DNA from 2 places in the Bartonella birtlesii IBS 325 genome. Region 2 is predicted to be linked to the other one. Evidence: predicted binding sites of a transcription regulator. Region 2 holds the regulator's gene; the other holds the start of a gene.
The links. Region 2 encodes HrcA, which represses chaperone genes, less so after heat shock. Its sites were predicted from a motif close to GTTAGCACTCNCNNNNNGNGAGTGCTAAC; they were not measured.
Positions count from the first base shown of each region.

Region 1: groES (co-chaperone GroES) is a predicted target of HrcA. The motif match lies at 2,414-2,442, and genes of this name have one in related genera.

Region 1 covers NZ_CM001557.1:150,444-154,619, reverse strand. The annotation lists gene QWU_RS00735 (alpha-D-glucose phosphate-specific phosphoglucomutase) at 1-443, shown strand, start outside; gene fumC (class II fumarate hydratase) at 876-2,264, opposite strand; gene groES (co-chaperone GroES) at 2,492-2,788, shown strand; gene groL (chaperonin GroEL) at 2,865-4,176, shown strand, end outside.
Region 2 covers NZ_CM001557.1:535,563-539,738, reverse strand. The annotation lists gene thpR (RNA 2',3'-cyclic phosphodiesterase) at 1-243, shown strand, start outside; gene grpE (nucleotide exchange factor GrpE) at 348-1,010, opposite strand; gene hrcA (heat-inducible transcriptional repressor HrcA) at 1,134-2,204, opposite strand; gene rdgB (RdgB/HAM1 family non-canonical purine NTP pyrophosphatase) at 2,519-3,166, shown strand; gene hemW (radical SAM family heme chaperone HemW) at 3,163-4,176, shown strand, end outside.

The sequences.
Region 1 (4,176 bases), 390 kb from region 2:
TCGCACAAATTGTTCAACAACATTGGTGCACTTATGGGCGCTTTTACACTTCGCGCCATGATTATGAAGGTGTGGAGAGTGATAAAGCAGAAGCGATTATAGAACGATTACGTACAGATTTGCCACAAGTGGGAACAGAAATTGCTGGATTAGAGGTCGAAAAAGCAGACGATTTTACTTATCATGATCCCATTGATCAGAGTGTTAGCATAAAGCAAGGTATCCGTATTTTTTTCAAGAACGGTGCACGATTAGTGATACGCTTATCGGGAACAGGGACGGTGGGAGCTACTTTACGGCTTTATTTTGAGCAGTATGAAAGAAATCCACACAAACACAATCAAGATTTGCAAAAAGTTCTCCGACCTTTGCAACAAGCAGCACTGAAACTGTTGAATATACCACAAGAATTAGGTCGCACACACCCCGATATTATCACATGAGAGCGCTGAGTCATGTTGTTTTTTAGGATCCTTGTTGGGATTGTATTTGTTTGCTAAGATGGAGGAGTCTGTTCTCATTTTTGAGAGGGTTTTCTTTACTCAAATTTGCGTATGGATGTGATGTCCAAAATCATATGTTGTCGGGCAACAAATGAAGGTTTTAATATTTCTCCTATTTTTTTTGAGAGAAAATTTTGGCAAGGTCTGTATTCTGCTACTTATTGTGGGTGGAGCATATTGGGGGCTTGAGTAGGTTATTATCATCTCTTGAAGTTTGTGCTTTATGCATGGGATGTGCAAAAAATTCTTATCTTTGCAAAAGGGTAATGTATCCAAGGGGGAAGGTATCTTTGTAAGAGGTGCGCATAAAAAGGCAATCGGACCGCGAACGGTCCGATATCTTTTGTTTTAAGACGATTTACATCCTATTGTTTATTGTGGGGCGATCATCTTTTTGGGATCAACCAGACGATCATAATCCTCTCCAGAAACACCTGCTTTTAGTGCTTCAGTGCGCAAAGTTGTATCATTTTTATGCGCTGCTTTGGCAATTTCAGCAGCTTTTTCATAGCCAATTTCTGGGGCAAGGGCTGTCACGAGCATTAAAGAGCGTTCCATGAGAGAGTGAATATGAACGCGATTGGCGCGTAATCCTTGTATACAATGCAAGTCAAAAGAGCGCATGCAATCACCAAGAAGTGTGATCGATTGTAATACATTATAGCCAATAACAGGTTTATAAACGTTTAGTTCAAAATGTCCTTGGCTTGCGGCAAATGTGACGCTGGTATGATTGCCAAAGACTTGGCAGGCAACCATTGTCATTGCTTCGCACTGTGTGGGGTTAACCTTGCCTGGCATGATAGAAGATCCTGGTTCGTTTTCGGGTAAGCTTAATTCACCCAAGCCTGAGCGGGGACCTGATCCTAAAAATCGGATATCGTTGGCAATTTTAAACAAATCAGCAGCTAGAGCATTCAGGCTTCCATGGAAATGTGCAAGGGCCCCATGGTGGGCAAGGGCTTCAAATTTATTGTTGGCGGTTTTAAAGGTTATCCCTGTAAGGGTGCTTATTGTTTGCGCAAAAGCAACATCAAAACCTTTTGGTGCATTGAGCCCTGTTCCAACAGCTGTACCTCCTTGAGCAAGTGTCTGAACGTCGGCAAGAGCTGTTTCAATGCGCTGGAGATTGGCTTCTAGTGCGGCGCGATAGCCTGAAAATTCTTGTGCTAAAGTTAAGGGCGTTGCATCTTGGGTATGGGTGCGTCCGATTTTGATAATGTCGGCAAATTCTTCTTCTTTTTTTCTTAAAGTGGTAATAAGAGCTTCAAGAATAGGAAATAAGTGTTGACGCGTTTGTAGTGTGGTCGCAATATGAAGCGCGGTAGGAAAAGAATCGTTTGATGATTGGCTCATATTCACGTGATCATTTGGGTGAACGGGTGTTTTGTTGCCAAGTTTTCCTCCCAAGAGGAGGCTGGCATGGTTAGCGATGACTTCATTGACGTTCATATTGCTTTGCGTGCCGGAGCCCGTTTGCCAGACAGAAAGGGGAAAATGCGTATCGAATGTCCCTGCAAGTACCTCATCAGCAGCAGTAATGATTGCTTTCCCGATGTTTTGCGGAAGCTTCCCTTTTTCCATATTCACAAGAGCTGCCGCCTTTTTGATAAGGCTTAAGGCATAGATGATGGTGAGAGGTTGTTTTTCACTGCCAATATTAAAATTATGCAGAGAACGTTCAGTTTGTGCACCCCAATAACGGTCTTGACGTACCGAAATTGTTCCAAAGCTATCCGTTTCCTGACGTGTTTCAACCATGATAAGATCCTTTATGTTCACAGGTATAATAAAAAGCTAGATAACGCAAAAGTGAAAAAAGAGGCAAGACTCTTAAGACCTCTTAAAATAAATTATTTTAACAGTTGATCCTTGACATTGAAGAGTGGCGATTTTATATTCGGGTTGATACTAGCACTCATAGTTTAAGAGTGCTAACAAACCCTTTAAGATTAATTCAGTTATACTAAGTTTTAAGGATTTAAAACATGGCTAACATACAATTCCGCCCACTTCACGATCGTGTCGTTGTCCGTCGGGTTGAATCTGAAAATAAGACTGCTGGTGGGATTATCATCCCTGATACAGCAAAGGAAAAACCTCAAGAAGGTGAAATTATTGCTGTTGGCAATGGCGCTCTCGATGATAACGGAAAGCGTGTGCCCTTAGAAGTTAAAACAGGAGATCGTATCTTGTTTGGAAAATGGTCTGGAACCGAAGTTAAAATTAATGGTGAAGACCTTCTTATTATGAAAGAATCTGACATTATGGGAATTTTGGGCTAATTTAGTCTCTCAATACTTCCATTTTGTATTATTTGGTATTTTGTACTTCATTAAGACAACTCCAAGGAGAAATTAAATGGCTGCTAAAGAAGTCAAATTTGGCCGTGAAGCGCGTGAGCGTTTATTGCGCGGTGTTGATATCCTTGCTAACGCTGTAAAGGTGACGCTGGGCCCTAAAGGTCGCAATGTGGTGATCGATAAATCATTTGGTGCGCCTCGCATCACAAAAGATGGTGTATCTGTTGCAAAGGAAATCGAACTGGAAGATAAGTTCGAAAATATGGGTGCGCAAATGTTGCGCGAAGTTGCTTCCAAAACCAATGATATTGCTGGTGATGGTACAACAACTGCTACTGTTTTGGGACAGGCTATTGTGCAAGAAGGCGTAAAAGCCGTTGCTGCGGGCATGAACCCAATGGATCTTAAACGTGGGATTGATGCTGCTGTTGAAGAAGTGGTAGCAAATCTCTTCAAAAAAGCGAAAAAAATCCAAACTTCAGCAGAAATCGCTCAAGTGGGAACAATTTCTGCTAATGGAGCTGCAGAAATCGGTAAAATGATCGCGGATGCCATGGAAAAAGTTGGCAATGAAGGCGTTATTACCGTGGAAGAAGCTAAAACTGCTGAAACGGAATTGGAAGTCGTGGAAGGAATGCAGTTTGATCGTGGATATCTTTCCCCTTACTTTGTCACCAATGCTGAGAAAATGGTGGCAGATCTTGATGATCCTTACATTCTTATTCACGAAAAGAAATTGTCTAATCTACAATCTCTTCTTCCTGTGCTTGAAGCTGTTGTTCAATCTGGTAAACCACTTCTCATTATTGCTGAGGATGTGGAAGGTGAAGCTTTGGCAACGCTTGTTGTCAACAAGCTGCGTGGTGGTTTGAAAATCGCTGCTGTGAAAGCTCCAGGCTTTGGTGACCGTCGTAAAGCAATGCTTGAAGATATTGCAATTTTGACATCGGGTCAGGTTATTTCTGAAGATGTGGGCATTAAGCTTGAAAATGTCACTTTGGATATGCTTGGACGTGCTAAGAAAGTCAATATTTCTAAAGAAAATACGACGATTATTGATGGTGCTGGACAAAAAGCTGAGATTAGCGCTCGCGTTAATCAGATTAAAGCACAGATCGAAGAAACAACTTCTGACTATGATCGTGAGAAATTGCAAGAAAGACTTGCTAAACTCGCTGGTGGTGTTGCTGTTATCCGCGTTGGTGGTGCAACAGAAGTTGAAGTAAAAGAAAAGAAAGACCGTGTTGATGATGCTTTGAACGCAACACGTGCTGCTGTGGAAGAAGGTATTGTTGCTGGTGGTGGTACTGCATTGTTGCGTGCTGCAAATGCACTGACTGTTAAAGGGAGCAACCCTGACCAAGAAGCTG
Region 2 (4,176 bases):
GAAAAGATGCAATCTATTCGGAGCAGCCTGCACTTAATGCCTGATGAAAAACCATTTACTCCCCACATTACTATTGCGAGATTGCTCGATATTAAAGTTGAAGATCTTCCTCCTTATCTGTCTTCTCGGGGTGATTTTTTGTTTCCTCCTTTTGAAGTCAATCATTTTGTTTTATTTTCATCGCCATCTCCCTCAAGCGATGCCCCATATATTGTAAAAGGACATTGGATACTTCAAGGGTAAAGGGTGTTTTAACACCCTTTAAGAGCCCTTTTTTTAACAAGTGTCTTACGAATGAGAAATTCGTTTTTTAAGATCTATTTTTTTGTTAGAATATTTGATGTATTTTAAGCTGAATCAGATTCACTAGAAGGGTTTTTTGTTCCTCCTTTGGCTACACCCACTATAGCTGGGCGTAGAACGCGTTCACCGATAACATAACCTGCCTGTACAACTTGCTGAACAGTATTATCTGGCACATCAGGATTAGGAATTTCAAACATCGCTTGATGAAAATGAGGATCAAATTTTTGCCCTTCTGGGTGAATTTTCTGTACTCCGTGGCGTTCTAGAGCTGCTATCATCGCACGTTCAGTCATTTCTACACCTTCAGCTAATGTTTTCAAACCAGCATCATTCTCCTTTGCTCCTTCTGGAATCGCTTCCAAAGCACGATTAAGGTTATCTGAAACAGATAGCATGTCACGTGCAAAATTAGCAATTGAATAGGTCCTTGCATCCGATACATCACGCGCGGTACGGCGTCGAAGATTTTCCATATCTGCAGCAAGACGTAAAAGCTGATCTTTCAGCTCTTTATTTTCTTCCTGTAAAGCAATTACAGGATCAATAAATTCACTTTTTTCTTCTTCAACCTCTGCGCACGCCTCGGCTTTACGTGTTTTTAAAAACGCATCAGCGGCTTTTTTAAGTGCATCACGATCAGCTGGATTTTTTAAATCGCAATTTTCAAATGAAGCGTCAGTTAATTTGTTTTTTTCTTCAGACATAAAAATTCCATTCCTTCATAAGATTTGTTATTCTCGATATCGAAATTTTGCAGACAAAAATCAAGGGGTATCTACGTATCTTAATATAATGGGCATTTATAATACAAATGTTCACCTGAATGTTTAACGCAACAGTTGTGATACAAGTTGTGCCGTATAATCAACCATAGGAACAATCCTTGCATAATTAAGCCGTGTAGGCCCAATAACACCTAAAGCACCAATAACTTTTTGTTTTGAATCACGATAAGGTGCTACTACTAAAGATGAACCAGAAAGCGAAAACAATTTATTTTCTGAACCAATAAAGATACGCACTCCTGAACCTTCATCTGTTAAATCGAGAAGCTGCGCCATACTTTCACGTGTTTCAAGATCATCAAACAAATGCCGTAACCGCTCTAAATCTTGCTCTGCCTTCACATCTTCAAGCAAATTGCTGCGCCCACGCACAATAAGGTGTATTTTATGATCAGCATCTTCTCCTCCCCAAAGAGCTAAACCCGTTTCAACAAGATGATGAGACAAATGATCAAGCGCAGCTTGTGTTTCTGCACATAAACGCGCAATTTCTTCTTTCGCTTCACTTAATGTGCGTCCCTGAATATGAGCGTTGAGAAAATTCGTTGCTTCTGTCAATTGTGCATGGGTAACTCCTTCCGGTAAATGAACAATACGATTTTCAACCTCTCCTTGTTGCGTGACTAAAACAGCAAGAGCATGTTCTCTATCGAGGCGTACAAATTCAATATGCTTTAATGTCCCTTCATATTTTGTTGCTAAAACAAGCCCTGCCCCACGTGAAAGATCTGAAAGAACCCGACTTGCTTGAATGAGAAAATGTTCAACAGATTGTGCATGACCAGCCTCCTTGACTTGCGCTTCAATATTTTCGCGCTCCTCGCTTGGCAAGTCACCCGCTTCCATAAATGCATCAACAAAAAATCTTAACCCTGATTGTGTTGGCATTCGCCCCGCAGATACGTGCGGTGCATAAATCAAACCAAGATGTTCGAGATCACTCATCACATTGCGAATCGTAGCAGGCGACAATGTCTGTTGCAAAAGCTTTGAAAGATTTCGTGATCCTACAGGTTCACCATCATTCAGATAAGCCTCAACAATATGACGAAAGATATCACGCGAACGCTCATCAAGATATTTTAGTTCTTCATCAATAGGCTTGTGCTTCATTACAATTAATTCACTACTCTAAAAATACTTCCTTCTTATATAAGTTTTGTCAAGGTTTGGTCAAATAATCTAAAGTAGTGCAAAGGCACAGTATATATTTATCATAAAAAAATGCTATCATTAAAAATTAGAGTCTTTATGACTTTCCAATTATTATCCTTATCAAATACAAAAGATTTCATTTAAATGGAATAGCAATAAACATGCAAAAAGATCGGGTCTTGTAAAATCTTTTAAGATCCCTATCATGCGGTCACTTAAGCTAGTTTTCAGCATAAAAATAGCATCCCCCTTTCATTTCTGGAGAAATGTATATGAGAAGAATAGCAACAAAAAAACTCGTCATTGCCACACATAACAGCGGAAAATTGCATGAAATTACCACATTGGTCGCTCCTTTTGGTTTAACGATACAATCAGCAAAAGAGCTCGGATTACCGGAACCAAAAGAAACAGGAACAACATTTGAAGAAAATGCCTACATTAAAGCTTTTGCAGCAGCAAAAAATACAGGACTTCCGGCTCTTTCTGATGATTCTGGCATGGAAGTGGATGCATTGGGTGGTGCACCAGGTGTTTATACAGCTGATCTCGCTCTTCAACCCGATGGCACACGTAACTTTTCAAAAGCTATGCAAAAAGTAGAAGACGAACTCCAAAAAGTTGGAGCATATGAAAAAAGCCAACGGAAAGGTCGATTTATATCAGTTATCTGTATTGCATGGCCCGATGCTCATGCAGACTATTTCCGTGGGTGCGTTGAAGGTACTTTCATTTGGCCACCACGTGGAGACAAAGGTTTTGGCTTTGATCCTATTTTTTTACCAGATGGATATGAAAATACCTTTGGTGAAATGTCAACAGAGCAAAAACATGGCTGGAAACTCAATGATAAAATACCCCTCTCGCACCGTGCGCGTGCTTTCAAGCTTTTAGCAGAAAACCTTTTAACGCTCTCATGAATGAAGCTTTTGGCATTTATATTCATTGGCCTTTTTGCGCTACTAAATGTCCTTATTGTGACTTTAATTCACACGTTCGCGTCCGTGGCGTTGATCAACCACGCTTTGTAACCGCTTTTGAACGCGAAATAGAAACGCAATATTATAAAATAGGTCCACGTCATATTACAAGTATCTTTATTGGTGGGGGTACACCCTCTCTTATGACCCCTCAAACTGTTGATGCTTTATTGCAAGCACTTGCAAAAAAGTGGACGGTCGATGATAAAGTTGAAATCACACTGGAAGCTAACCCATCAAGTGTAGAAGCAGAACGCTTTCGCGGATACAGAGCGGCAGGAGTTAACCGCTTATCCTTGGGTGTACAAGCACTCAACGACAAGGCACTACGACAACTTGGCCGTCTCCATGATGTAAAACAGGCTCTTCACGCTATTGCTTTGGCGCGGAAAATCTTTCCACGTTTATCCTTTGATCTCATTTATGCCCGCCCCGAGCAAACACTCGAGCAATGGAAAGATGAACTTTTTCAAGCCATTGACTTGGCAGCAGATCATCTTTCTCTTTACCAACTGACTATCGAAGAAGGAACAGCTTTTAAACGGCTTCATGCCGCAGGAAAGCTTATCCTCCCCGCTTCAGAACTCGCAGCAGACCTGTATCATCTTACCCAAGAAATAACTACTACACATGGACTTCCAGCCTATGAAATCTCAAATCACGCAATCCCCGGTGCCGAATCAGTACACAATCTTCTCTATTGGCGTTATCATGAATATGCAGGCTTTGGACCTGGAGCTCATGGTCGCTTTATTGAGCACACACCAAATCACTCCTCTACCTCTTCAAAAGCACTTTCCTTTTCCATTGAAAGTCATGAACGTTATGTCACAATTAATGAAAAATACCCTGAACATTGGCTTGAATTAGTAGAAACTACGGGGCATGGCTGTGTTGAAACAGAACACTTGACCAGAGAGCAACAAGCAAATGAAATGCTTCTCATGGGA